3 regions of the Mesorhizobium sp. GW821-FHT04C10 genome follow, and region 3 is predicted to be linked to each of the others. Evidence: predicted binding sites of a transcription regulator. Region 3 holds the regulator's gene; each other region holds the start of a gene.
The links. The regulator LexA, encoded in region 3, represses DNA repair genes until DNA is damaged. The targets are predictions, from matches to a motif close to TGTTCNNNNTGTGTTCNG.

Region 1: a site for LexA is predicted at 2,925-2,942, ahead of AC07UC_RS27685 (2'-5' RNA ligase family protein). Genes of this name have one in related genera too.
Region 2: a site for LexA is predicted at 1,487-1,504, ahead of AC07UC_RS03335 (DNA recombination protein RmuC). Genes of this name have one in related genera too.

The regions. Positions count from the first base shown of each region.
Region 1 covers NZ_JBWKTL010000001.1:5,670,877-5,675,106, forward strand. Annotated here, with positions in the region: gene AC07UC_RS27660 (DUF488 domain-containing protein) at 1-91, shown strand, start outside; gene AC07UC_RS27665 (ArsC family reductase) at 314-664, opposite strand; gene AC07UC_RS27670 (ArsR/SmtB family transcription factor) at 834-1,190, shown strand; gene AC07UC_RS27675 (SRPBCC family protein) at 1,187-1,666, shown strand; gene AC07UC_RS27680 (SnoaL-like domain-containing protein) at 1,762-2,115, opposite strand; gene AC07UC_RS27685 (2'-5' RNA ligase family protein) at 2,246-2,884, opposite strand; gene AC07UC_RS27690 (ABC transporter ATP-binding protein) at 3,024-4,109, opposite strand; gene AC07UC_RS27695 (cupin domain-containing protein) at 4,099-4,230, opposite strand, start outside.
Region 2 covers NZ_JBWKTL010000001.1:711,318-715,547, reverse strand. Annotated here, with positions in the region: gene fmt (methionyl-tRNA formyltransferase) at 1-835, opposite strand, end outside; gene def (peptide deformylase) at 840-1,370, opposite strand; gene AC07UC_RS03335 (DNA recombination protein RmuC) at 1,537-2,808, shown strand; gene AC07UC_RS03330 (class I SAM-dependent methyltransferase) at 2,923-3,735, opposite strand; gene AC07UC_RS03325 (GFA family protein) at 3,811-4,215, opposite strand.
Region 3 covers NZ_JBWKTL010000001.1:4,449,264-4,453,493, forward strand. Annotated here, with positions in the region: gene AC07UC_RS21555 (ComEC/Rec2 family competence protein) at 1-2,270, shown strand, start outside; gene lexA (transcriptional repressor LexA) at 2,264-3,001, opposite strand; gene AC07UC_RS21565 (threonine ammonia-lyase) at 3,353-4,230, opposite strand, start outside.

The DNA.
Region 1 (4,230 bases), 1.2 Mb from region 3:
CGAGGGCAAGGTAACGCTGCTCTACGGCGCGCATGACGAGGCGCACAACAATGCGGTGGCGCTGGCGGGGTATTTGCGCGGGACGGGTTGAAGCGGCTGACATTTCTGAGGTCGGCGGGACAGCGCCCCCCTCTGTCCTGCCGGACATCTCCCCCACTTGGGGGGAGATCAGCAGCTTCGGCGCCGCAGATCCCTTGCAGCGTAACTGATTGGCGAAGGCCACGATGACATCCAATCTCCCCCCTCGTGGGGGAGATGTCCGGCAGGACAGAGGGGGGCGCCGGCCCGCGACGGGCGAAGGCGAAGGTCGCCCCTACTTCCCGACCGCCTGCTCATAAACATCCGGCTTGAAGCCAACCAGAACCCGGTCGCCAACCTCAAGCACCGGCCGCTTGACCATCGTCGGCTTGGCCAGCATCAACGCCTTGGCCTTCCTCTCATCGAGGCCCTGCTTGTCGGCGTCCGGCAGTTCGCGGAAGGTCGTGCTGCCCTTGTTGAGCAGCTTTTCCCAGCCGACCTTGCCAACCCAGCCATCAAGCCGCTTGGCGTCCAGCCCCTCCGCGCGAAAATCGTGGAAACGATAGGCAACGTCATGGCTCTCCAGCCAGACGCGCGCCTTCTTGACCGTGTCGCATGTGGTAATGCCGTAGATCGTAGTCGTCAAAGCGCGTTTCCCTTGGGCTGGCGGTCGAATCCGCCCCACAACCTAAAACCGCCCTTCCCGCATTGCCAGCGCCCAGGCCCGTAACCGCGGAATTTTTGGGGCTTGCCAATACTAAGGAATTTTCCTAAGTATTTTTAGGCCGCTTTTGACAGCGCCTCAGGATCGATCAATGACAAGCCTCCAGACCGCCAATCCGAGCCTCCCGCCGATCGACGGCATCTTCCGCGCGCTTGCCGATCCGACGCGGCGCCGTGTCGTCGAGCGGCTGAACCGCAGCCCGGCCTCGGTCAGCGAACTGGCGCAGCCTTTCGAGATGGCCCTGCCCTCCTTCATCGAACATCTCAAGGTGCTGGAAGGCTGCGGGCTGGTGCGATCGGAAAAGATCGGCCGCACCCGGACCTACCAACTGGCACCCGAGCCCCTGAAGCTCGCCGAAAACTGGCTGGCCGAACAGCGGACACTGTGGGAACGCCGCCTCGACCAGTTCGACGCCTATGTGATGACCCTCAAGGAGCAGGAAAAATGAGCTATCCCTTCAAGCCCGATCCCAGGCTGGACCTCGTGCTGGAGCGCGTCATCGATGCGCCGCGCGAATTGCTGTGGCGGGCGTGGACGAAGCCGGAGCATGTCAAGCAATGGTTCACGCCGAAGCCGTGGATGATCACCGACTGCGAGATCGATCTCAAGCCAGGCGGGTTGTTCAGGACACGCATGCAGTCGCCCGACGGAAAGGAGGTCAACGACCGCCGCTGCTGCTATCTCGACATTGTGCCGAACGAGCGGCTGGTGTGGACGGATGCGCTGCTGCCGGGCTATCGGCCGTCAGGCGAGCCCTTCATCACCGCGGTCATTTCCCTCCAGCCCGATGGCCGGGGCACGCGCTACACCGCCACCGCCATCCACCGCGACGAGGTGACCCGCAACAATCACGAGGAGATGGGCTTCTTCGATGGCTGGGGCACGGTGGCCGACCAGCTTGCCCAGTATGTGAAGACGATTTGAGCCTCTCACATGGCGGCCAGGACGGATGTCCCGGCCGCCATGCTTGTTTCTCGAAGCGAAGAGCCTGCTCCGAAGTCGGAGGTATCTCTGCTGCCTCAGTAGTAAAAGCGCTCTTCGGTGATCTTGCCGTTCTTGACCGTGTACAGGCCAACCTCATCCATGGTGACGCGCTCGCCGGTGGCCTTGGGCGTTACGTCGAACTTGAAGCGCACCGCGAACTGGTCGCCGTTGACATAAGGACCCTCGACCGAGCCACCATGGACCTCGTGGTTCTCTTGCCACCATTGGCCCTTTTGCTTGAGAGCCTCTTTGCCATGGGCCACCGCCATCGGCCCCTCCATGGCTTCGTAGCTGACGATATCGTCGGCGTTGTATTTCTCGCCAGCACCGGCGTGATCACCCTGCTGGAGCAGCTCGGTGAAATCCTTGGCAATTTCCGCGATAGTCATTTTGTGTTCCTCCTGTTCAGACGCACTCGAAGTAGGGAACCGCTTGCCGGCCCGCCACCCTTGCTCGCATGACAGCTGACAAGCTGTGTCAGGACGATCGATATAGCGCGGCTGTGTGACGATGATTTTCTCACATACCGGCCAGGGAATCGTCCTGACCGGTCAATTGCCAACGTCCACATTCATCGTAAACGCCCTTGCCGATGAGACTGTGGATCAGCACAAAATCCCGCACCAACCAGTTGACTGGATTAATGGTCCGTTCGCGGATTTTGGGCACACGCGCTTCATCTCGAAGCAGCGTGACATGCGGTTCAATGGACTTTGTGAGAAAGCATTTCAACGGGCTGTCGGAAATCAGCGCAGTAAGCTTGCGCCAGAATTCTTGTAGCGCCGGATTGCTGCCACTGCCGCCGCGCAGAACAAGCGAACCACCGCCAAAAGCCGACAAGCGATCGAAGGAAACCTCGAAAGGTTTTGCAACGATCATCGAGCCTATACGGCAGGCGGTTTCGACCAACTCCTTCGGAAACCCGTCATGGTCGCCGAGACCGACGAGCGAGATATGGATGTGATTTTCCGGAACAAACCAGCCTTGCAGCCCCAGCTCGCGATCCAGGGCGACGGCCTTCCGCGCGAGAGGGGCGGCAATAGCGTTCTCGGCAAGGACGGCGAAGAATATCCGGTCGTCGAAATGTCGCTCGAACTCTTCCCATTGGAAAAAGGTCTGGCCGTTCCTGGCGGTTCCGAATGCAGGTTGCCCACTCATAACTGAACTCGACCGGCAAATTGTATCCGATCGGAAATTTTAGAACAAAAAGAGAACACGTCAAGCGAAAACGGATGGACACCGGTCCTTCCAGCATGTACCCGCGCAACTGTGCGGCGACCTTGCGAAGCCGGTCAGGCTAGCCCGGCAACATAGGGCAGTTGGCGCCACGGCGCAGGCTGATATGCGCCACGTCGCCGACGCTGAATTGAAAGCCCTCGGCCTGGCGCGGGGCATCGATGACAACAGGCGCGCCTTTTTCGAGTTCGGCATGCAGGCGCAGCGTGCGGCCGTGAAAGACGATGCTGTTGACACGTGCCGGCGCCGTGTCGGGCGCGGCCTCGGTCGTCGCCAGCAGATCCTCCGGACGCACGCCGATGGTGCGCACCTCGCCTTCGCCGGGTGACTGGCCGGTTTCGGAAATGGCCTCCAGCGGCAAGGTGCCGGCGGTGAAACGCAGTCGATCGCCATCGCGGCCGACAAAACGTGATTGCAGGAGATTCATAGTGCCGATGAAGCTCGCCACGAACTTGGTTGCGGGCCGATCATAGAGGGTCGCCGGCGGCGCGATCTGCTCGATGCGGCCCTTGTTCATGACGACGATGCGGTCGGAGATCGACAGCGCCTCGGTCTGGTCGTGGGTGACCATCACGAAGGTGGTACCAAGCCGCGACTGCAGCCGCTTCAACTCGACTTGCATCTGTTCGCGCAGATGCGCGTCCAACGCCGACAGCGGCTCGTCGAGCAGGAGCACGCGCGGCTCGCAGACGATGGCGCGGGCGAGCGCGACGCGCTGGCGCTGGCCGCCCGACAGTTCCAGGACGCGAGCGCGAAGCTTGTCGGCGAGACCGACCATCTCCAGGGCTTCGCCGACGCGCTTCGCCTGCTCGGCGCCGGACAGTTTGCGCAACGACAGGCCGAAGCCGACATTTTCGGCGACGTTCATATGCGGAAACAGCGCATAGTCCTGGAACACGGTGTTGACCGGCCGGTCGAAGGGCCGAAGGGCAGTGATGTCACGACCGTCGAGCAAGACCTTGCCGCTCGACGGGCTTTCGAAGCCGGCAATGACACGCAGGCTGGTGGTCTTGCCACAGCCGGACGGCCCGAGCAGCGTGATGAATTCGCCGCTGACAATGTCGAGATCGACGGCATCGAGCCCGACGATGCCACCTGGAAAAACCTTGGAAACCGCCTGCAGCCGGACGAGTGGATCAGGCGCCATCGCGAACCTCGGACGGCTTCGTGGTGTTGACCCATAGGATCTGGCACTGCTCTGCGCCGGGATTGCGGAAGGCGTGCAAAAGCGTGCTCTTGAAAGCGAAACTGTCGCCGGTCTTCAGCCC
Region 2 (4,230 bases), 3.7 Mb from region 3:
CCGTCAGCCGGTCATCGAGAATTCCTCCCGACTCGCCCAGATCTTCCGAAAGCGACAGACCTTCGGATAGCGTCGAGCGAAGCAGTTTCAGCCGCTCCATGCGGCCGCCAATGTCAATTTCGGACCAGGCGCCGGGAAAGGGCGACAGGCCACGAAGGTGGTTATGGACCTCGACGGCAGGCCGTGTCCAATCCACACGCGTCTCGGATTTATCGATTTTTCTGGCGTAAGTCACCCCGTCAGCCGCTTGCGCGGTAAATGTCAGGGTGTTCTCTTCCAGCCGCGCCAGCGCTTCCACGATCAGGGCGGCACCGACACTCATCAACCGATCATGCAGATCGCCGGCTGTCATATCGGGATCGATGGCGCATTTTTCAAGCAATCCCACCGGACCGGTGTCGAGACCCTCTCCCATGCGCATCACCATCATGCCGCTTTCCAGGTCTCCCGCCATGATGGCGCGCTGGATGGGGGCGGCACCGCGCCAGCGCGGCAAGAGCGATGCATGGCCGTTGACGCAGCCGAGCCGGGGGGCGTCGAGAACAGCCTTCGGCAGCAGCAATCCATAGGCGACGACCACGGCGATATCGGCCCGCAAGTCACGGAAAGTGGTTCGCTCGGCCTCGGCCTTGAGGGAGGCCGGCGTGCGTACCTCGATGCCAAGCCGCTCGGCCTCGCGCTGCACCGGCGAGGGTGTCAGCTCCAGCCCGCGCCGGCCGGCCGCGCGAGGCGGCTGCGTGTAGACGGCGGAAATCTCATGTCCGGCCTCGGCAATCGCGCGCAGCGTCGGCACCGAAAATTCCGGCGTGCCCATGAAGATGACGCGAAGGGGCATTCCCCTATCCCACCAGCTTGCCCGGCGCCTTGTCCTTGGCGAGCTTCTTGAATTTCTTCACCACCATGTCGCGCTTCAGCTTCGAGATGTGGTCGATGAACAGCACCCCGTTGAGATGGTCGATCTCGTGCTGCAGGCAGGTCGCCATCAGACCCTCGGCCTCCATCTCCTGCAGCTTGCCGTCGCGGTCGAGATATTTCACCCGCACGGAAGCCGGGCGTTCGACCTCGGCGTAATAGTCGGGGATGGACAGGCAGCCTTCCTCGTAGATGGAGCGCTGATCGGCGCTTTCGAGGATCTCCGGATTGATGAAGACATGCGGCGCCGGCGTTTCGTCTTCCTTGGCGAGGTCGATCACAAGCATGCGCAACGGCTCGCCGATCTGGATTGCCGCCAGCCCGATGCCGGGCGCGTCATACATGGTCGCCAGCATGTCGTCGGCCAGTTTGCGCAACGGCGCGTCGACGCGCTCCACCGGCTTCGAAACCTGGCGCAGGATGGGATCGGGTAGGATGATGAGCGGCTTGATCGGCATGGCGTCCCACGTAAGACGTCCAGCGAAAAGCGTCAACCGGTGGGCTTCATAAAGCAATTCCAGGAAAAGTGTTAAGCGGTTTTCCGTTCGGAATTGCGCCAGAACAAAGAGATTCTCGTTCACGTTTTGATCTGTGCCAGCCCCACGAATCGGCTATGCTGTCCACATGAATGATCTGAGCACCATCCTTTCCGAGCCCGTCGCCCGGCTTGGCGCCTCGACAATCACGCTCGGCCACGCTCTGGGCTTCGGCGCCTTGTTGTTTTTCGGTCTCTTCGTGGCGCTGGTCGTCGCGCTGTGGCGGTCGGCCAAGGCGCGCGCCGTCGCTGCCGCGGAAGCCGCCGACCATGCCCGCGACGCCGAGGCGCGGATGGCCGGCATCTTACAAAGCCAGGCCGAGATGCAGGGCCGCATGGGCGCCATCGCCGAAGTGTTCGGCGCGCGCCAGGCGGAGTTGACGCAGTCGATCGGCCAGCGCCTCGACGCCATGACGGGCCGCATCGGCCAGACCATGACCGAGCAGACCAAATCCACGCATGAGAGCCTGGCCAAGCTGCAGGAGCGGCTGGCGGTCATCGATACCGCGCAAGGCAACATCCAGTCGCTTGCCGGCCAGGTCGTTCAGCTCCAGGCCATCCTCTCCAACAAGCAGACGCGCGGCGCCTTCGGCCAGTCGCGCATGGAGGCGATCGTTGCCGACGGCCTGCCGCATGGCGCCTATGAATTCCAAGCGACGCTGTCGAACGGCAGCCGGCCCGATTGCCTGGTCAAGATGCCGAACGGCGCGCCCTCGCTGGCCATCGATGCCAAGTTTCCCCTGGAAGCGTGGAACGCCATCCGCGCCGCCGATGGCGCCGACCTGCAGAAGGTCGCGTCCCAGGCCTTCCGCCGCGACATCGACATCCATGTCCGCGACATCTCCGAGAAGTATCTGATCCAGGGCGAGACGCAGGACACCGCCTTCATGTTCGTGCCGTCGGAATCGGTGTTCGCCGAGATCCACGAGAATTTCGAGGCGATCGTCCACAAGGCGCACCGCGCCCGCGTCGTCATCGTCTCGCCGTCGCTGCTGATGCTGTCGATCCAGGTCATCCAGGCGATCCTCAAGGACGCCCGCATGCGCGAACAGGCGCATCTGATCCAGGGCGAGGTGATCCGGCTGATGGAAGATGTCGCGCGCGTCGACGAGCGCGTGCGCAAGCTGCAGGGCCATTTCGGCCAGTCGGCCAAGGATATCGAGGACATACTGGTCTCGACATCGAAAGTGACCAAGCGCGGCCAGAAGATCGAGGCGCTGGAGTTCGGCGCCCAGGCCGAAGGCGATGCAGGCCCGGAGACGCCGTCCCGGGCACCGGCCGCGAAACTCGACCCCGGCCCGCGCGTTGCCGATTCAAAGACCGGGCAGCTCAGGCTGCGGGTCGTCGAAGGCGACGACTGAGCAAATAACTGCCTAGAGCAATTCCAGGAAAAGTGTGTAACGGTTTTCCGTCCGGAATTGCGTAAAAACAAATAGTTAGAGCGGTTCTGCGATTCCGTCAAACGCTGAACCGCTCTAGGCCACGGCGACGATGACGTGGGCTTGAATCTTGGCGGCAACCACACCGCTGCCATGCCTGGCCGCAATCGAGGATGCGGCATAGTCCGTTGCGGCGTCGAGTTTTCCCGGGTCCCTGGCCTCGATTTCGGTGCGAAGCACCGTTCCCTGGCAATAGGCAACGGCCGGAATGCGCGGCGAGGGTGCACGGCTTTGTTCGGCCCTCGTCTCGATCGCCACAGCGGAGAAGCCCGCCTGCTCAAGGTCTCCGCGGATCAATGCCGTATCGTGGTAGCCGTGCGGCGTGCGGGCCAGAAAGCGCGGTGGATCGTTCGGAAAAATCCTGGCCAGGGCATTCGTCACATCATCGGCAAACACGTTCTCTTCGATGCGATCCCATACGTTGAACAGAAAATGTCCGCCGGGCTTCAGCACCCGCCTTGCTTCGCGGTAAGCGGAGGGGCGGCTGGGAAAGAACATCGCGCCGAACTGGCAGCAAACGAGATCGAAGGTCGCATCTTCAAACGGCAGCGCCATGGCGTCGGCCTGGCGCCATTGGATGCGGCTGTCGGGAGCTTGTCGCGAAGCGGCATAGTCGAGCATCGGCTGGTTGAGGTCGGTCACGACATAGCTTGCGCCAGGAGACAGTCTTGGCGCCAATGCACGGGTGACAACCCCGGTGCCCGCGGCGACTTCCAACACGGCGCTGGGCGAAAAGGATGCTGCTTTTTGCGCAAGATCCGCGGCGAACGGCTCGAAAATCAACGGCACCATATAGCGGTCGTAGTTTTCCGGGATCGAGCCGGCAAACAACTTGTCCGTTTCCAGCATGGCTATCACCCGCCCGTTTGATGGCGAGCCAGGCTAGCACATAATTGCTGCCTTGGGCGGCTTTCGGCGCAGGGGCTACTGCTCCTCCACGATGCTTATGCCCTCGAATTCCGGAAGCCAGTGCAGAGCCGATCGATGCCACTTCTGTTGTGTCGGGACCAGATCCTCGCGTTGCCGCGCGGTCCCCGCCCGGATCCCATAGACCTTCGGGCCGTCGCCGACAGACGTCGCATAAAGATGCGAACCGCAGTCGCCGCAAAATGCCTGGGCGCGCTTGGCGCCGCTCGATCCGGTCTTGATATAGATTTTTGGCGTGCCCCTGGTGATCCGGTAATGGTCCTCGGGCGCGGGAACTGTGACGCGAAAGGCCGTACCGGTCAGTTGCTGGCAGTCCGTGCAGTGACAGATGGAGGTCTTTCCCGCGTCGACCTCCGCTTCATAGGTGATGGCGCCGCAATGGCACCCGCCGTCGATCTTAATGGTTGCTCCTCCGAA
Region 3 (4,230 bases):
CGCGTATCGGGCGGCAAATCGGCCAGGCTTCCTTGCCTCGCCTGCGCCACGGTGTGACGACAGCAGCGGAACTGGAACTTGACCGAGGCGTCGCCTTCCTGCTGGTGCCGGTCTGCCTGGCCGCTGGTGCGATCGGCTATTATTCGTTGGCGGCGGAGCCTGACTTTGCAAAGCCTGTGGCGATCGTCGTGCTGATGGCGATCTGTGCGCTTGTCTCGCGCTCCTGGCCAAAAACCCATCTGGCTTTCATGGCGGCATTGTTGTGCGCGCTGGGCCTGCTTGCCGCCAAGGTCGAGACCTGGCGGGCGGGCACCCGGATGCTGGGTTCGGAAATCTCGACGCAAGTGACCGGCCGCGTCGTCTCGCTCGACCGCATGGAGACCGGCCGCATCCGGTTGACCATAGACGTGACGTCGACGGCGCGGCCAAAACTGCGTTACGCACCGGAAAGGGTCCGGCTCTCGGCGCGCAAGATACCTGACGACATGACCGCCGGCTCGCTGATATCGGGCTATGCCAAACTGCTGCCGCCGACCGGTCCGGTGCGGCCGGACAGCTACGATTTCTCCTTCGACAGCTACTTTGCCGGCATCGGTGGCAGCGGCTTCTTTCTCGGCAATCCAAGAATCGTCACCGCCGACGACGATGAGATGCCGCTGTCTGCCCGCCTGTTTTCAGGGATAGAAAATGCCCGCGAAGCCATCGCCGACCATATCAGGAGCGTTGTTGGCGGTGCCGAAGGTGAGATCGCGGCAGCGCTGATCGTTGGCGTGCGCGCCGGCATTCCCAATGAAATCAACGAAGCGATGCGGCGCACCGGCATCTATCACATCATCTCCATTTCGGGACTGCATATGGCGCTGGTCGCCGGCACCATCATGGGTCTGCTGCGCGGTGCCTTCGCGCTGTTCCCGGATTTCTCCGCACGCCGGCCGGTGAAGAAATATGCGGCCGCCGCGGCACTGTTCTCGATCGCCGCCTACCTCATCATCTCAGGCGTCGTCGTTGCAGCCGAGCGCAGTTTCATCATGCTGGCGGTGATGCTGATTGCCGTATTGTTCGATCGCGCGGCGCTGACCATGCGCAATCTGGCGATCTCGGCGATCGCCGTCATCGTGGTGTCGCCGCACGAAGTTGTCGGCCCGAGCTTCCAGATGTCGTTCGCCGCAACGGCCGCGCTGGTCGGCGCCTATGCCGGCTGGGCGGATCACCGTGCGGGAAAGGCAAGACCGCCACCGCCAAAGCGGTCCCTGCCGGGGTTCCTGACGCGAAGATTCCTGCTGGCGACGGGCGGGTTGGCGATGACCTCCATCATTGCCGGCTGCGCCACGGCGCTGTTTGCCATCTGGCATTTCCAGCGTGTGTCACCGCTCAGCCTGTTCGCCAATCTCGCCGTCATGCCTATCGTGTCACTGATTGTCATGCCTTTCGCTGTTCTCAGTTCTCTTGCGATGCCCTTTGGTGCCGATGGTCCCTTTCTCTACGTGATGGGCAAGGGCCTGACCGTGATGATCTCCATATCGGCGTGGATATCGGAACGCTCCCCCGTCGATGCGATCGGGCTGATTTCACAACACTCCGTGCTGCTGGTGACGATTGCCCTGGTCATCGCGACGATGGCGACGACATGGCTGCGGCTCGCGGCAGTGCCATTCGCGCTCGCCGGCCTGTTGACCGTGTCTGATACGCGCATGCCGGATGTGCTGATCTCCGAAGACGCGCGGCTGGTCGCGGTGCCGATCGGCGGTGGCGAACTCGCGGTCAGCCGAGCTCGGCCGAACGAATTCACCGTCGACAATTGGAATCGCGCGTTGGTGTCCGAAACCATTGTCACACCGGAGATGTTCAACAAGGCGGACGGGCAATTCGACATTGCCGATGTCGTCAATCTACCGCCAGGGGCACCGTTCTACTGCACGGAAGGCATCTGTCTCGCCCGGCATCCGTCTGGCGCGATCATCGCGCATGTCGAAGACCGCAAGGCTACCTGGAAGGCCTGCGGCTTCGCCGACCTGATCGTTGTCAATGACGCGACGGGCTACGATGCCTGCCACAACCCGCTGGTCCTCGTCATCACCAAGCGGCAACTTGCACGCAAGGGCAGTGCCGCCGTCTTCTTTGACCGCCAATCGGCGACCGGTCCGCCAACCGTCAGCTTCGCCGTGGACGGGCCGTATCGGCCCTGGCACGAGCAACGAAAGTTTTCGCGTGAGGCGAGGGGGCTGCCACCCTATCAAAAAGCCGAAACGCCGGCTGCTCCTGCTCAGTAGCGCCTGATCAGCCCGACCAGCTTGCCTTGCACCTTGACCCTATCCGGCCCGAAAATGCGTGTCTCGTAGGCCGGGTTGGCGGCCTCAAGGGCAATCGAGGCGCCCTTGCGGCGGAACCGTTTCAAGGTCGCTTCCTCCTCGTCGACCAGCGCCACGACGATCTCGCCCGGGCTCGCCGTATCGGCGTTGCGGATAATGACCGTGTCGCCATCGAAGATGCCGGCCTCGATCATCGAGTCGCCCTTGACCTCCAGCGCATAGTGCTCGCCACCCATGATCATGTCCGGCGGCACCGAGATCGAATGCGTCTGATGCTGGATCGCATCGATCGGCACGCCGGCGGCGATACGGCCCATCACCGGGATCGACACGGCGGAGACCGCGTCGTCGTCATTGCCGGCAGAAGGCAAGCGCGACGGCGCCGGCTTGATCTGGCGGCCGAGGCCGCCTTGACCGAGACTGCCCTGAATGACACTCGGCGAGAATTTCTTTGCGGCGTTGAGGCCGGGCGCGATCGAATCCGGCAGCCGCAGCACTTCCAATGCCCGCGCCCGGTTGGGCAGCCGCCTGATAAAGCCGCGTTCCTCCAGTGCCGTGATCAGGCGATGGATCCCTGACTTGGAGGCGAGATCGAGCGCTTCCTTCATCTCGTCAAAGGAGGGCGGGATACCGCTTTCCTTCAGCCGTTCATGGATGAACATCAGAAGTTCATGTTGCTTGCGCGTCAGCATGGCGCCCCCCAGGCATTGAACGAAGGGTGTGAATCGGAATCGAAAAACAAACCCAGAACAAACACTATCTGTTCCAGTTGTGTTCCGCAACTGTTTAAAGTTTAGTGAATTTGTTAAGGCATCTGAAATTATCCGCTGCCGGCAGTGGGCAGCAATCGACCACCTCCGCGCCAAGGCGAGCATTGAAATCATTTTGGTTAATGGCCTGTGGTCCACCCTCTTGTCCCGCTTGGCATCAGCGTTTGAAGGGCATTCACAGGGCGGATTGCAGGGGCCAATCGATCCATTTCGAGCGGAACGAAACGAAATCAAAACGCCAACAATCGCTGGCTATCCGGGGATAGAACGCGTTCAGGCTTCCGGCATCGCTCCGCCCAGAATCTGCGCATAGGCGCCGGCATCGATATTGCCGCCGGAGATAACGCAGACGACGTTGCCGGTTGCCCGCTCGCTGCGGAGCGCGGCGGCGAGCGAGGCGGCACCCGCGCCTTCGGCCACGATCTTTGCCTTCGAGAACAACAGGCGCATCGCTTCCGTGACCTGATCGAGGCTGACGGCAATGGCGCCGTCGATAGACTGGCTTGCCAATGGCCATAGGCCGGGCACCAGCGATGGGCCGCCTATGCTCTTGATGAAGGAGGGGCGCGTCTCGATCTCGACAATGCGTCCGGCCGCCAGCGCCGCCGTGACCGGAGCCGCATTCTCATCCTCGACGGCGAAGACCTTCGTCTGGCTCCGCATCGCCTTGACCGCACTGGCGACACCGGTTGTCATGCTCCCTCCGCCATAAGGTGTCAGGACGCAATCGACCTCGGGCAGATCTTCGGCGATCTCGAGGCCAATGGTCGCGTTGCCGGCAAGCACCGCCTGGTCGGTGACCGGGTTCACCAGGAGTTCCGCGCCCTCCGGCCGCTCCGTTCCGATGATGTGGCGCCACCATGTCTCGTGCGAGACGAAGCGCACGTCGCCACCAAGGCCGCGGACCCCGTCGATCTTGGTCTGGGGTGCATCGGCATACATGTAGGCGGCCACCGGAACGCCAAGCGCCCGTGCCGCCCAGGCCATTCCGTAGGCCATGTTGCCGGAACTGATGGTCGCAACGCCATGCCTGAGTTCATCGGCATCGCGGCAGAGCAAGGCATTGAGCGCCGGCCTGATCTTGAAGGCGCCAATGGGCGACAATGTCTCGAGCTTGAGGAATATCCGCTGATCGGCACGACCGAGATCGA